DNA from 2 places in the Embleya sp. NPDC059213 genome. Region 2 is predicted to be linked to the other one. Evidence: riboswitches for the same ligand, from Rfam matches in the RefSeq annotation. Region 2 holds a riboswitch; the other holds the start of a gene.

Region 1 (7,707 bases), on a different contig from region 2:
GATCACCCTCGCCCTGCGGACGTTGCCCGCCAAGTGGCGCAATCGACTCAACGCCCTGCTGCACAGCCGATACGCGAAGGTGGTCACCTTCCCGGCCTTCGCCGGATTCATCTTCGTGCTCAACCCGTTCGCCCTGTACTTCACGCCCTGGTACGAGCTGACGTTGCGGAACACGTTCATGCACGACATGAATCACGTGCATTTCGTGATCATCGGCTGCATGTGGTTCTGGCCACTGCTGGGACTGGATCCGATGCCGCGCGCGAGCTATCCGATGCGGTTGCTCGCGGTGTTCGCGACGTTGCCGTTCCACGCGTGGCTGGGTATCGCGATCATGAGTTCGTCCAACGTCCTGGCCGGTGACTGGTACAACGACCTCGGTCGGGACTGGGGCGCGAGTCCGCTTTCGGACCAGGGCACGGCGGGCGGAATCCTGTGGGGCAGCGGCGACATCATCGGACTGCTGGTCTTCCTGGTGTTGTTCGTGCAGTGGGCTCGGGCGTCGGAGCGCGAGGCGGTCCGCGAGGATCGTCGGCTGGATCGGCTCGAACTGATCGAGGCGGGTCGCAAGGCGCGCGAGGAGCGGTTGGCACGCGAGGCGGCGGAGGCCGGCGAGGGTGCCGAACCGGGCCTGGAAGCGGCCGGAAAATCCGTGCCGAAGAGCACTCTTCCGGGTGACTCTGCCCGAACGGGGGAGGCCGACTCGGCCGTCCGGGTCGCCCGAGGGTCCGAACCGCGGTCGGCCGACGCGGCCCAGTAGCGTCGCGGCATGATCCTCGAACGTTTCCTGCGCCGTCGTCGACCGGAGCCCGCCCCCGTGCTCGTGGACGACGGCACGCTCACCGTCGTCGGTTCGTGCTTCGATCCGGCTCGGGCCGATTCGGCGGTGGTCGCGGAGCTGCGGGCGGCCGGAGTGCCGGTGGATACCGGGGTGTTCGTGATGCGGCACGTGCTCACGCTGCCGGACCTGGCGGCGGCGGACGAGGCGGCCCGGATCCTGACGCCGGACGGCTGGGCGGTGGTGGCGCCGACACCGGACGAGCTTCCGCTGCGGGTGCTGATCTCCCGACAGCAGGTGCTCACCGGCCTGGAGCCGGCCCGGGAGCGGACCCGGATGGCGGGCCTGGCCCAGCGGTTGGGCGGGGACGCGCAGGGCTACGAGGTGCTCGCGCGCGGGTGAGTCGCGGGCGCGGCCGGCGCGGCGGGTGTGGGCGAGCCGGGACGAGGGCGTGACGAGGCACACATTTTCCCGCCGGAAAGCGCTAACATCCTGGTCGGTCCGAGTGTTGCCCCCGTAGCCGAACAAGCGTTGAAGATGCGCAGCCCCGAAGATTCGCAGCCCAGACACAGGCAGGTGGACATGACGCGCGGCGAGACCATGACCGTCCTCGTGTACAGCGACGACCGCAACACCCGTCGGAAGGTCACCCTCGCGCTCGGGCGCAGGCCCGCCGTCGACGTGCCGTTCGTGGAATACCTGGAATGCGCCACCGAGCCCGCCGTGATCGAGGCGATGGACAAGGGCGGCATCGATCTGGTGATCCTGGACGGGGAGACCGCCCCGGCCGGTGGCATGGGTGTGTGCCGTCAGCTCAAGGACGAGATCTACAACTGCCCGCCGGTGTTGACCCTGGTCGGTCGCCCGCAGGACGCGTGGCTGGCCACGTGGTGCCGCGCGGACGCGGTGGTCGCCCACCCGCTGGACCCGCGCACGCTCGCGGACGCCGCCGCCGACCTGATCCGCGGTCGGATCGCGGGACGTCAGCCGGCCTGACCGCATCCCGGATAACCGCCCGGCCGGGCCCGGCCCGGTGGGTACGCTGTCGCGGACTTATCCGATGACACAGCGGGAGCGGACCATGGGCGCCTCGACCTCTACGAACAAGAGCGGCGGCAACCCGGCGGCCCGTTCCTGGCGGGACCTCCTGGCGGCGCTCATGCGTGGCGACGACCTGCCCGCCGACGCGACCGCGTGGGCGATGGACCACATCATGACCGGCGAGGCGACCCCGGTGCAGGTGGCCGGGTTCGTGATCGCGCTGCGGGCCAAGGGCGAGACGGTGGACGAGGTCTCCGGCCTGGTACAGGCGATGTACGCGCACGCGTCGACCATCGAGGTGCCCGGCCGGACCGTCGACATCGTCGGTACCGGCGGCGACCTGGCCCGGACCGTGAACATCTCGACGATGTCCGCGATCGTGGTGGCGGGTACGGGCGAGACGGTGGTCAAGCACGGCAACCGGGCGGCGTCCTCGTCGAGCGGGGCCGCCGACGTGCTCGAAGCGCTCGGGGTGGTGCTGGACCTGACTCCGGATCAGGTGGCGCGCACGGCCGAGGAGGCGGGCATCACGCTGTGCTTCGCGCAGCGCTTCCACCCGTCGCTGCGGCACGCGGCGCAGGCGCGGCGCGAGTTGGGGGTGCCGACCACGTTCAACTTCCTCGGGCCGTTGACCAATCCGGCCCGGGTGCGGTTCCACGCGATCGGGGTCGCGGATCTGCGGATGGCGCCGATCGTGGCCGGGGTGCTGGCCGATCGCGGTGCGACCGCGCTGGTGTTCCGCGGCGACGACGGGCTGGACGAGTTGACCGTCACCACCACGTCGCAGGTGTGGATCGTGCGGGACGGCGACGTGCGCGAGGACCGGGTGGATCCGCGCGACCTGGGGATCGCGCTGAACGGGATCGAGACGTTGCGCGGCGGTGACGCGGCGTTCAACGCGGAGGTCGCTCGCAGGCTGTTCGCGGGGGAGAAGGGTGCCGTGCGGGACGCGGTGTTGTTGAACTCGGCGGCGGCGCTGGCCGCGTTGGGTACGGGCGAGGGGTCGCTGACCCAGCAGTTGGCGGCCGGGATCGATCGGGCCGCCGAGGCGATCGACTCGGGGGCCGCGCAGGCCGCGCTCGAGCGGTGGGTGGCCACGACGCGTTCGTTCGCACAGGGGTAGCGGGCTCGGCGGTCGGGTGGGTCGTGCGCGGCCCGCCCGGCCGGCGTCCAGGATGTGGGAACGATGGGGCCGTCGTTGCGCGCGACGTTGCATCCGGTAATAATTCTGCGCAGGTCACGAGTGACAGTGGAAAGCCCCGGCTTGCTGTCCGGCAACCCTCGCTCCGCGGTGGGGTGCCCCGGGTGATGACACGGTCAGGCGTCGTAAGGCGTCCTGGCAAGCGCGGACCCTCGCATGACGGCAGTCGATGCTCCATGTGACCCGGGTCCTGTACCTGGGGAGCATGTGATGGCGTGAAATCTCTTTCTCGAAACGGGCGAATCGCCCTATTCCGTACGCGCTGAGTTCTCGCGCGTCATTCCCGGGTCGTCATCGGCCCGGTCCCGAGATCACTTTTCATCAGCGGATCAACCGGCTCCGTTCAATGTCGATCAATCGACATGCGCCGGGGTGTTCCGTGCCTGCCGAGGAGTTTCGCCATGTCTGTCGACACCACTTCCGCCGCCGCCCTCGACTGTGACGTCGCCATCGCCGCTCCGCTGCCCGTGGTCGGTCGGGATGTTCTCGTTCCGCTGGTGACCGGTGGCGAGGTCGAGTACGCCGCGCTCGACTACGGGGCGAGCGCGCCGTGTCTGCAGCGGGTGTGGGACGACGTGTCCGCCTACCTGCCGTATTACGGAAGCGTGCATCGGGGCGCGGGCTACCTGTCCCAGTTGTCCACCGATCTGTACGAGCAGAGTCGGGCCACGGTCGCGAGCTTTCTGGGGTTGCGGGCCGACGACACGCTGTTGTTCACCCGCGGCACGACCGACTCGCTGAACCTGCTCGCCTCGGTACTGCCGCGGGGCACCCGGGTGTTCGTCTTCGAGACCGAGCACCACGCGGCGCTGCTGCCTTGGCGCCGGCACGCGGGGGTGACCCAACTGGCCGCGCCCGGATCGCCGGCGCAGGCGGTCGCGACGTTGGAGGCGGCACTCGCCGGGTCCGGCGACGGGCCTCGGCTGGTGTGCGTGACCGGTGCCTCGAACGTGACCGGCGAGATCTTCCCGGTCGCCGAGCTGGCCGAGGTCGCGCATCGGCACGGGGCGCGGATCGTGCTGGACGCCGCGCAACTGGCGCCGCATCACCCGGTGTCGGTGGCCGACCTGGACGTGGACTGGATCGCGCTGTCGGCGCACAAGTTGTACGCGCCGTTCGGCTCGGGCGTATTGGCGGGTCGGGGCGACTGGTTGGACGCGGCCGAGCCGTACCTGGCCGGTGGCGGGGCGAGCAAGGCGGTCAGCCGGGACCACGTGGAGTGGCAGAGCGGGTCGGCTCGGCACGAGGCGGGATCGCCCAACGTGATCGGCGCCTACGCGTTGGCTTCCGCGTGTCGGGCGATCACCGAGGCGGGGCCGGCGGCGCTGGTCGCTCGCGAGGAGGCGCTGTCGGCACGGCTGCGGGCGGGGTTGGCGGCGATTCCGGCGGTGCGGGCGCTGGAGCTGTTCGGGCCCGAGTCGGCACGGGTGGGCGTGTTGTCGTTCGTGGTCGAGGGATGGAACAGCTCGCGGTTCGCGGCGGTGTTGTCGGCGGAGTACGGGATCGGGGTGCGGGACGGGTTGTTCTGCGCTCATCCGCTGGTGCGGCACCTGTTGGGCGGGCGGGCCGATCAGCCGACCGAGTGTGGGTCCCCGGACGCGCCCGAGGGAGAGCAGAACCTCAACGCGATCCGGGTGAGTTTCGGGCTCGGGACGCCGGTGGAGCATCTGGACCGCTTTGTGGCCGCGGTGCGCGAGCTTGTGGAGCGGGGGGCGTTGTGGAGCTACACGGTTGATGGCGGGCGGTGTGTTCCGGACGCGGACCCGCGCACACGGCAGTTGCCGGCGGCGTAGGTTCTCGGCCTTGCCGGCCGGGGGTCTTCAAGTGCCTAACGGGCCGGGCGGCGGCCCCGCCGGGGGTGTCCTCGAACGCCGTCCGGGCCGGTTCGGTCGGCCCGGGCGGGGCTTGTCGCGGTGGCGGGCGGCCCCGGGCGCTTGTGGGGCGCCCGGGGGCGGAGCTATTCGAGGCCGATGGCGAAGGCGGCTTCGAGGTCGTGGTGGGAGTAGGTGCGGAAGGCGATGTGGGTGGTGGTGGCTTCCACGCCGGGGACCTTGTTCAGGCGGCCGGGGATGACGTCGGCCAGGTCGTCGTGGGCGCGGACGCGCACCATGGCGATCAGGTCGAACTCGCCGGTCACCGAGTAGACCTCGCTCACGCCCTCGATCGCGGCGATCGCCTCCGCGATTTCCGGGGTCTGGTCCACACGCGTCTTGACCTGCACGATCGCGGTGATCACGGGGTAGTCCTCCGGCTCTCGACGACAAGATGCCCGAGCTTAGTCGGCGCGCGACCCACGCGGGCAGCCACCACGGGCGGAAGAACCGCCCGATCGACACGCCCGGAGGGTCACCCGATCGGAGTGGTTTGCCCCGGCCACGCCCTGGGCGCCGGCGGTCGACCCAGGTCGAGCAGGTCGGCCAACTCGTGCCGCCCGCTCTCGTGCATCCGGCCGATGAACGCCCGCAGCACGTGCGCCGTCGCCCGGGCGTCGGCCAACGCGCGATGGGTCGGGTCGGTGGGGGCCTCGAAGTAGCGCGCGAGGGTGCCCAGGCGCATGTTCGGCACCGTGCCCGGCGGCAGCAGCGCGCGGGCCAGCGCGAGCGTGTCCACCACCCGCAGATCGGGCCACGGCCGACCGCACGCCAGGCTCGCCGCACGCAGAAAGCCCACGTCGAAGGGGGCGTTGTGGGCGACCAGCACGGCGTCCTCGGCGAAGTGGGTGAACGCCGGCAACACCAGGTGCAGCGGCGGCGCGTCGGCCACCAGGTCGTCGGATATCCCGGTCAGGTCGGTGATGAACTCCGGGATCGGCACGCCGGGCGCGACCAACGTCGCGAACTCGCCCAACCGATCCGTCCCGCGCACCCGGACCGCGGCGATCTCGGTGATCCGGGCCTCCTGCGGATCCAGGCCGGTCGTCTCCAGATCCACGACCGTGAACACCTGTCGTTCCACCTCGTCACGAATCGCTCGGGATCCGTGCATGGTTCGCAACTCGTGGCCCGGGGCGATACTGTCCGGCGGGCGGGAACGCCGCGGCGGGTCGGCCGCCGGCAAGCCCTGACCCGCCGAACCTCGTGACCGGCAATCCCGGTGCGCGGTGCTGCTCATGTACCGGACGGTACGTTTCCGGCCCGACACGGCCGCGCCCAGGTGCCTCTCGCCGCCCGGCATCATGGGTGTACGCGGACCGCTCGCGATCGGAAAAGCTCGCGACCGAACAGGACTCGCGGACCAAACAGGAAAGGAACACGCATGTCGATCCAGGCCCCCACCGAGGACACCCGGTGGCGTTGCTCGCTCTGCGGCAACCTGACCCGGTTCGACGTGACGCGGACCACCAAGGCGGTCGAGTTCACCCACCTCGACCTCGCGGGCGTCGCCCGGGTCGAGGAACGCGAGATCGTTTCCGACGAGATCGAGTCGGTGCGCTGCCGCTGGTGCAACGCGACCGACTCCGTCGAGCTGGTGGCGCGCCCCGACGCGAGCTGAGCGCCGAGACCGTGCGGCGACAATGGGACTGTGCATCGTTTCGGCATCGGGGCGGCCCGGCGCGGCCGTCCCCGGTCCGGAACGCGCCATGATCAAGGCGTCGGCGTCCCGGCAACGGTGACGCGGGGAGGGGCCTCAAGGGAACGGGAAGGACCGGAGGAGCAGTGAGCGGACCGGATACCCGCGCGGACGAGGTCACGCCTGCGCACGCCGCCGAGGCCGCCGAGGCGGTGCCGGCAGCCGAGCCCGACCTCGACCCGCAGGCCCGGACCGAGGCGGGGACCGACCTGTCCGGCGTCCCCGCCGAGCCCGAGGGGCCCGTCGACCACGCGGTCGACCCGGAGCCGGACGGCCGCACCGATCCCGGGGCGCACGCGCACCCGGCCGGACCGGGAGGCGCCGACTCCCCGCCGGCCCGGGCGCCACGCGCGGAGCCGCCGCCTGCGGACTCCCGCCCCGCCGACTCGCAGCCCGCCGAGCCCGAGGCGCTGTCCGGGCCGTTGCCCGAGGCGGTTCGGGTCCGGGTGATCTCGGTGGCCGCGGACGCGCTCGGCACGATGACCGCGGACGAGGTGCCCGGCCCGCTGCGCCGGTTCGCCCGCTTCACCCACCAGCGCCGGGCCAAGTTCGCCGCGACCCCGCTGGCCGCCGCGCTGGAGAACGACCCGGTGTTCCGGCAGCGCATAGCGGAGCGCTTCCGCAAGGGCCTGCCGGAGATCTCCGAGGCGCTGGAGGCCGGCAAGGTGCCCGCCGCGGCCGACCCGCTCGACGTGGCCGCCGCCGCGTACCTGCTGCGCCCGCGCGGCTGGGTCCGGTTGATCGAGACCGCCGGCGACGCGGCGAAGGAGGCCGCCGCCGACCGCGCCGAGGCCGAGGCCGCCGAGACGTTGTCCCGCCTGGAGCGCGAGGTCGGCGTACTGCGCGCGGCCTCCAAGACCGAGCACGAACGGCTGCGCGCGGAGCTGGAGACGGCCCGCAAGGAGGCCGACCACCTGCGCCGCCAGGTGCGCGGCCTGCAGGGCAGTGCCAAGCACGAGGAGAAGGAGGCCCGCCGGGCCCGCTCCGAGTTGGACGCGGTGCGGGTCGAGGCGCAGACCGCGATCGCCGCCGCGGAGAAGGAGGCCCGCCGACTGCGCGGTCGGGTCGCCGAGGTCGAATCGGCGCTGGAGGCCAGCCGCCGGGCCGCCCGCGAGGG
Region 2 (7,707 bases):
GGAGCGGATTGCTCCCTGGTTCAGGCGGTGACGCGGACCATGTCGGCCTGCGGCCCCTTCTGCCCCTGCGAGATCTCGAACTCGACTCGCTGCCCCTCCTCGAGCGTCCGGTACCCGTCCATCTGGATCGCGCTGTAGTGGACGAAAACGTCCGCACCACCGTCGACCGCGATGAAGCCGTACCCCTTCTCCGCGTTGAACCACTTGACGGCGCCCTGAGCCATTCCTAACTCCCCTGTTACTGGCCCTTTCACGGATACTGCACGTCGCAGCTCCGGGTTCGTATCCAGAAGGACCCGGCCTTCCGCTACGACCGCGGCTGAATGTATCCGGACGGATGCCCGGAGCAACAGGTCAATCGGACGACAATTCCCGAGTGAATAAAACTCGCATTCCTCGCGAATTGTCATGAAGGCCGTATTTCAATTCATCAGGAAAGCGACTTTCTGCACAAAACGGATGTGATCCCGACCACGGGTTTACCGACGCGTCGCCGCCAAAGCGCGGAAATGGACCTGTTTAAACACGTGTAACGCACAACTTCGAGGAGACCAAGAAATCCGCCGCCCGGAGCCCCGGACGGCGGATTTCTCGGTTCCGTTTCGGGCCCGACTCGATGAAGATCGGGACCGTCGGCCTATCGCGTCAGCAACCGCCGGCGACCGCCGGGATGATCGAAACGGTGCCCTTGTCGGGGATCGCCGTGGCAAGCCCGTCCGCGAAGCGCACATCCTCGTCGTCCACGTACAGATTCACAAAGCGACGCAGCTTGCCCTCGTCGTCGAGGATGCGCGCGCGAATTCCGGCGTGGTCCTTTTCCAAGGCACCCAGAACCTCGGCGAGGGTCGTCCCCTCGGCGGACACCTCGGCCGCCCCGCCCGTGTAGGTGCGCAGGATCGTCGGGATGCGAACGGAGACGCTCATGCCAGGCCGGCCTTTCGGAAGGAATCCAGAGTGGGTCGAATGGTCGCGGTGGCGCCGGTGGTCGGCGTGACCGCGTCCAACGTCTTGAGGCCGTCGCCCGTGTTGAGCACGACCGTCTCGGCGTCCGGGTCCAGCGCGCCGGACGCGAGCAGCTTGCGCAGGCAACCGACGGTCACGCCGCCCGCCGTCTCGCCGAAGATGCCCTCGGTGCGCGCCAGCAGCTTCATCGCCTCGACCACCTCGGCGTCGGTCACGTCCTCCACCGCGCCGCCGGTGCGCTTGCACACGTCCAGCACGTAGGGGCCGTCGGCCGGGTTGCCGATCGCGAGCGACTTGGCGATCGTGTCCGGCCGCACCGGGCGGATCACGTCGTGGCCGGACTTCCACGCGGCGGCCACCGGGGAGCACCCGGTCGCCTGCGCGCCGAAGATCTTGTACGGCGCGTCCTCGACCAGGCCGAGCGCGATCAGCTCGCGGAAGCCCTTGTCGATCTTGGTGAGCTGCGAACCGGACGCGATCGGGATCACGATCTGCTCGGGCAGTCGCCAGCCGAGCTGTTCGGCGATCTCGTAGGCGAGCGTCTTGGAACCCTCGCCGTAGTACGGCCGCAGGTTCACGTTGACGAAGCCCCAGTCCTCACCGGCCGGGTCGCCGATCAGCTCCGAACAGAACCGGTTGACCTCGTCGTAGGTGCCTTCGATGGCGACCAGCTCGCCGCCGTAGACGGCCGCCGTGACGACCTTGCCGGCCTCCAGGTCGGCCGGGATGAACACGCAGCTCCGCAGGCCCGCCCGAGCGGCGGCGGCACCCACCGCGCCGGCCAGGTTGCCGGTGGAGGAGCAGGAGAGGGTGGTGAAACCGAAGGTGCGGGCGGCCTCGACGGCGATCGCGACCACGCGGTCCTTGAAGGAGTGCGTCGGGTTGCCCGAGTCGTCCTTGACGTGGAGCTTCGCGATGCCCAGCTCGCGGCCCAGGTTCTCGGCCCGGACGAGCTTGGTGAAACCGGGGTTCAGATTGGGGCGGGAGGCGACGTCGGCCGAGACCGGCAGGAGCGGCGCGTAACGCCAGATGTTCTGCGGGCCGGCCTCGATCTGCTCGCGCGTCACGGTGCCGAAGTCGTAGGCGACCTCGAGCGGGCCGAAACAGGACTCGCAGGCGTACTTCGGGCCGAGTTCGGTGCGTTCGCCGCACTCGCGACACGACAGCGCGACGGCCGGACCGAAGGGGGTGGAGGTGGCGCTGGTGGAGCGGGTGGCGGTGGGTGTCGCCATGGCGAGGGCCTTTCTGTCCTCATCTTTACCCGTGGGGTCCCACGGGCCGGACTTGGCACCTGTCCGACCGCCGGCGCTCGCTCGCGCCGAAAGCGCGTCACGAGGAATGACGATCGGATGGTTGCCGGGGCTTCAACGGGCCGTTCCCTCTGCCCCTCTGGATGAGCTGCTATGGCGGTGGACACACCCTTCGCAAGGTGGCCGGTCCGCGTTTGTCCGGCTCGACGTGCGATCGTCGTATCCGGTGACGACGACTGTAACCGAACCGGTGCCGCGTCGATCATCCGGTCCACCTCGCGAGACGATAAAGGGTGGCCGCGACCGAGGCCGGAGCACCGGCGACGACAGGGGAATTCGAACGTGCAGCCCGAGGTGAGCGCCTGGCTTCGACGACGGTCCTCCGTCGCCGCCGACTGGCCCGTCGACAAGCTTCTTGACGCCAAACGCGACACCCGGGTCAGCGTCGTCCTGCCCGCGTTGAACGAGGCGGCGACCGTCGGGGACATCGTCAAGGTGATCCGGACCGAGCTGATCGAGCGATCGCCGCTGGTGGACGAGCTGGTGGTGGTCGACTCCGGATCCACCGACGACACCGGCAGGGTCGCCGCCGACGCGGGCGCCCGGGTCGTGCACCGCGACGACATCCTGCCCACGCTGGCGACCGTGCGCGGCAAGGGCGAGGTGTTGTGGCGCTCGCTCCTGGTCACCGACGGCGACATCGTGGCGTTCGTGGACGCCGATCTGAAGGACTTCTCGGCGGACTTCGTCACCGGGATCCTGGGCCCGCTGCTGACCGACCCCTCGGTGCAACTGGTCAAGGCCATGTACGACCGGCCGCTGGAGATCGGCGACACGATCGTGCCCGCGGGCGGCGGCCGGGTCACCGAATTGGTCGCACGCCCGCTGCTGAATCTGCATTGGCCGGAACTCGCCGGTTTCGTCCAGCCGCTCGGCGGCGAATACGCGGCCCGGCGCTCGCTCCTGGAACAGTTGCCCTTCCCGTGCGGCTACGGCATCGAGACCGCGATGCTCGTGGACACCCTGCGCCTGGTCGGCCTGGACGCGATGGCCCAAGTGGATGTGGGCGTGCGCCGACACAGCCACCAGGACGAGGCCGGGCTCGGCCGGATGGCGGCGGAGATACTCCAGGCCGTCGAGCGTCGACTGCGCCGCGGCCCCACGGGCGCGCACCCGGACGAGCTGAGCACCGCGCTGACCCAGTTCGAGCGGGACGAGGAGGGTTTCCGGCTGCGTACCCACGACGTCGCGGCCCGGGAACGGCCGCCGATGACGACCGTGCCCGAGTACCGCGCGCGGACCCGCCTGGTCGACCGCTGAGGGCGATTTCCGGCCGGCCGCCGGACAGGCCCTAGTCGCCCAGCACCGCGCCGACCCGGCGGGCGCACTCCTCCTCGTTCGCCCGCACCCGGGCCAGCGCCACCGCCTCACGCTCGATCGCCTGCCGCTGATAGGCCACGTCGACCGCGTACCAGGTGCCCGCCACGTCGTACTGCGTCTTGCAGGCCACCGTCGCCCTCGCCGCGGCGATCTCGCGCGCGCTCGGTGTGGGCGTGTCCCACGCCGGATCACCGCCCGCCGCCAACGGGTCCGGGTAGTCGAACCCCTTCGCGCGCATGCAGGTCGACCACTGCGCCAACACCCGAAGCACCCGGGGATCGGCCCGCGATCGCTCGAACGACTCCACGTCGAGTCGACCCGGCAGCGCCGCGCGCTCCAGCGCCGGATCCACGCCCAGCGCGAACCGCGCCCGGCCCAGGCAGCCCGGCCCCGGCCGATCGCGGCCCTCGGTCGGATCCGGCGGCACCCCGTCCGCGCCCGCCTCGCCGTACAGCGCCACCGCCAGCTCCCGGCTCGGCGCCGGCCCGCTCGGCTTGTCCGTACCGCCGGCGACGGCACCCGGCGGCCGAAAGCCCCAGGTGCCCACCTCGACCGCGTCGCCCACGCCGTACCGGCGCTCGGTGCGCGACTTCGACACCGGCCCACCGGCCGCGGCCGGCGGCGCCTGGTAGGTCAGGCCCAGCGGGGCCAGGCAGTCCCGGATCAGCACCAGCTCGGCCGAGGCCCGCCGGGCACGCTGCTCCGGGGTCGGCAGGTAGGCCGCGATCGGCAGGTCGAGCCCGCTCACGTCGCCGGTCACCGGGGTCGCCGCCGGCGGCGGGGCGCCCGACGCGCGGTCGGCCGCGGGTGGGTGGTCGGCGCGGTCGCCGGCCCCGGTGCAGCCGGCCAGCGCGAGGCACAGCAGCGCGATCGTGGCCGGCGCGTGGCGCGGGCGCCCTACTGCGCGGTCCAACTGCCCGACGCGTTGTTGTTCTTCAGCGCCGGGTCGAGATTGGCCGTCGACTTCGGGCCGATCTCCTGCATCGGACCTTGATAGTTGCTGCCGTAGTAGATCCGCAGCACGTGCGTCGGGTCGTTGTTCCACACCGACGCGGCGTGGTTCTTCACCGGCACCCCCGTGCCGCTGCCGCCGTCCGGGGAGCGCATGAACGTGTAACCGGCGTAGTTCGACAGGTTGTACCGATGGTCGAAACGCGCGCCCTTGGTGTTCGAGTTGTAGTACAGACACGCGTCCCCGTCGTTGCACGCGCCGTCCCCTTCGGCGACCGCCGGCGTGGCGCCGGCCGCGAGGACCAGTGCGGCGGCCACGGCGCCCGCACCGAGCCCACGATTGCTGCGCATATCCGATTCCCCCTTGCCCCGTTGCCCGCATGCCCGAGGTGCCGGGCCCGTCGCATGCGAGTGGGATCGGCCCGACGAGTCAAGAGAAAGCACACCCTCGCTACTCCCGGTAATGACATGGACACGTGATACTCGCCACACCGTTCGAGTCGGGGGCACGATCGGGCCGGGTTTGCGCACCGGGATGCGTGGCTAGGGTCGGGGCATGAGTGCTCCCCCTCCCGCCGGTGTCCTGGTCGCGTCCAATCGTGGTCCCGTGTCCTTCTCACTGGAGGACGACGGCACGCTCTCGGTGAGCAGAGGCGGCGGCGGACTGGTGTCCGGGCTGTCCACCGCCGGGCAGGGGACCGGCGCCGTATGGGTGTGTTCGGCGCTCGGCGAGGCGGACCGGACCGCGACCCGGGCGGCGCCCTCGGGCCGGCTGGATCTCGCCGGTCACGACACCGGCGGCCTGGCGGTGCGGATGCTCGACATCGACCCGGGCACCTTCGCCCGGGCGTACAACGCCATAGCGAATTCGACGTTGTGGTTCGTCCACCACCTGCTCTACGACACCCCGTCCAAGCCGGTCTTCGACGCGCGCTTTCGCAAGGAGTGGGTCTCCTACGAGGCATACAACCAGGCGTTCGCGCAGGCGCTGGCCGACGAGGCCGCCGAGGGCGCCAAGGTGGTCGTGCAGGACTACCACCTGACCCTGGTGCCGGTGCTGCTGCGCCGACTGCGCCCGGATCTGCGGATCGGGCACTTCGCGCACACCCCGTGGGCACCGCCGGACTACTTCCGCCTGCTGCCCGACGACATCGCGCGGTTCGTCCTGGAGGGCGTGCTCGGCGCCGACCACGCGGGCTTCCAGACCCGGCGCTGGGCGCTCGCGTTCCTGGACTGTTGCGCGGACGTGCTCGGCGCGGTGGTGGACCGGGACGCGATGACCGTCACGCACGCCGGCCGGGTGACCGAGATCGGCGTGCACGGCCTGGGTGCGGACGGCGAGTTCCTGCGCGAGCGGGCGTCGCGTGCCGACGTGGACACCCGGCTCGCCGGACTGCGCGAGGTGGTCGGCGATCGGCGGGTGATCGTCCGGGTGGACCGGACCGAACTGTCCAAGAACATCGTCCGGGGCCTGCTGGCCTATCGCGAACTGCTGCGCACCCGACCGGAATGGCTCGGTCGGGTGGTGCACGTCGCGTTCGCCTATCCCTCCCGGCACGACCTGCCGGAGTACCGCGAGTACACGGCGGCGGTGCAGCGGGTGGCCAAGGAGATCGACGACGAGTTCGGGACCGGCGACTGGCAGCCGCTGATCCTGCACGTCAACGACGACTTCCCGCGCTCGCTGGCGGCGTACCGGCTGGCCGACGTCGCGTTGGTGAACCCGATCCGGGACGGGATGAACCTGGTCGCCAAGGAGATTCCGGTGGTCTCGCTGCTGGACGAGGCGCACGGGGGTTGTGCGCTGGTGCTCTCGCGCGAGGCCGGCGCGTTCGAGGAACTGGGCGCGGACTCGATCGTGATCAACCCGTTCGACGTGTCGCAGACCACCGAGGCGCTGCACACCGCGCTCACGATGGACTCCGCCGAGCGGCTGCGGCGCACCAGGCGGCTGGCCGCCGCAGCGGTCGCGCTGAACCCGCAACAGTGGTTCCTGGAGCAACTGGACGCGCTGGGCAAGTAGTCGCCCGCGCCCGTCGGTCGAGCCGGCGGGCGCGGGCGACTGCCTAGGGCGTGTTGTTGCGGCGGCGGCGCGTGGTCAGTACGGCGGCCGTGCCGGCGCCGACCAGGGTGACGCCGAGGACACTCGCGCCGACCAGGCCGGCCGGTCCGGTCAGCGGCAGGCTGCCGCCGCCGGACTTGCCCGCGGTGCCGCCGCTCGTGCCGCTCGTGCCCGCGGCGGTGCCGCCGGTCGAGCCGCCGCCGGTGGTCGCCGCGCCGGTCGTGCCGGCGCCCGAGGTGCCGCCGGTGGTGCCGGCGGACCCGCCGGTCGTGCCCGATCCGGTCGTGCCCGAGCCGCCCTTGAAGGAGACCTTGACGAACGCGTCCTGGCTGCGGTCGGGCGAGCCGTGCGCGGCCATGGTCAGCACGTAGCACTCGGTCTTGAGGCAGTCGACGTCCTTGCCCGCGCCGTTCTTGTACGTGGCCTTGACGTCGGTGAGGGTGGCGGAGAACGTGCCGTCCGGGTTGATCCCGCCCGGACCGAACGCCTTGAGCCACTTCGACGCGCCGTAGTTGCCCGCGTTGGTGGTCCAGTCGGCCTCCTTGGGGCCGAACACCACGTAGATCCCGTTGCCGCTGCCGGCCGCGTAGCCGGAGCCGGAGACCGTGATCGACGCGCCGGCCGGATCGAGGCCGGTGCTCGGCGTGACGGTCAGCTTGGCGCCGCCGGCCGCCGCCTGCGGGGCGGCCTGCCCGAGTTGGGCCGAGGCCGCCGGTGCGGCGGCGCGCAACGATCGGGGAGTGCCGCCCGGTGCCGGTGCGACGAAGGTCACCGCGACCTTGGCGGTCGGCCCGCCGTCGACGCCGACCCGGACCTCGAACGCGGGTGCGTCCGGGGCGAATCCGGTGCCCACCCGCAGCGGCGTCGCGACGACGCCCTGCCCGTCGGCGGCGAGCGTGCGGCTGCCCGCCCGGTCGACGGTGTCGCCGGCGTACAGCGCGACGGTGACCCGGGCGCCGGGGGTGAAGCCGCGCCCGACGACGGTGATCTCGTCGCCGGCCGGGGCCAGCGCGGTGTTGCGCGAGGCGGTCGCGGTGGGCGTGGCCGGGCTCTCGGCGCGGGTGTCGGCGGGTGCGGCCGAGGCGCCGGCGGCGGCGCCGA

Evidence for each region. Region 2 has a riboswitch for S-adenosylmethionine ahead of thrC (threonine synthase). Riboswitches for the same ligand answer to the same signal wherever they lie in the genome.
Region 1: another riboswitch for S-adenosylmethionine. It lies ahead of ACFXMF_RS17580 (aminotransferase class V-fold PLP-dependent enzyme); the one in region 2 lies ahead of thrC (threonine synthase).

Annotation. Positions count from the first base shown of each region.
Region 1 covers NZ_JBHZAV010000041.1:12,554-20,260, forward strand. The annotation lists gene ACFXMF_RS17560 (cytochrome c oxidase assembly protein) at 1-760, shown strand, start outside; gene ACFXMF_RS17565 (hypothetical protein) at 770-1,180, shown strand; gene ACFXMF_RS17570 (response regulator transcription factor) at 1,361-1,774, shown strand; gene trpD (anthranilate phosphoribosyltransferase) at 1,839-2,942, shown strand; SAM riboswitch class IV at 3,055-3,171, shown strand; gene ACFXMF_RS17580 (aminotransferase class V-fold PLP-dependent enzyme) at 3,422-4,813, shown strand; gene ACFXMF_RS17585 (Lrp/AsnC ligand binding domain-containing protein) at 4,978-5,256, opposite strand; gene ACFXMF_RS17590 (exonuclease domain-containing protein) at 5,367-5,975, opposite strand; gene ACFXMF_RS17595 (hypothetical protein) at 6,276-6,512, shown strand; gene ACFXMF_RS17600 (NYN domain-containing protein) at 6,677-7,707, shown strand, end outside.
Region 2 covers NZ_JBHZAV010000016.1:89,097-96,803, forward strand. The annotation lists gene ACFXMF_RS09465 (cold-shock protein) at 21-224, opposite strand; gene ACFXMF_RS09470 (MoaD/ThiS family protein) at 646-924, opposite strand; gene thrC (threonine synthase) at 921-2,195, opposite strand; SAM riboswitch class I at 2,212-2,363, opposite strand; gene ACFXMF_RS09480 (glucosyl-3-phosphoglycerate synthase) at 2,556-3,533, shown strand; gene ACFXMF_RS09485 (hypothetical protein) at 3,565-4,506, opposite strand; gene ACFXMF_RS09490 (peptidase inhibitor family I36 protein) at 4,491-4,895, opposite strand; gene ACFXMF_RS09495 (trehalose-6-phosphate synthase) at 5,101-6,567, shown strand; gene ACFXMF_RS09500 (LPXTG cell wall anchor domain-containing protein) at 6,611-7,707, opposite strand, start outside.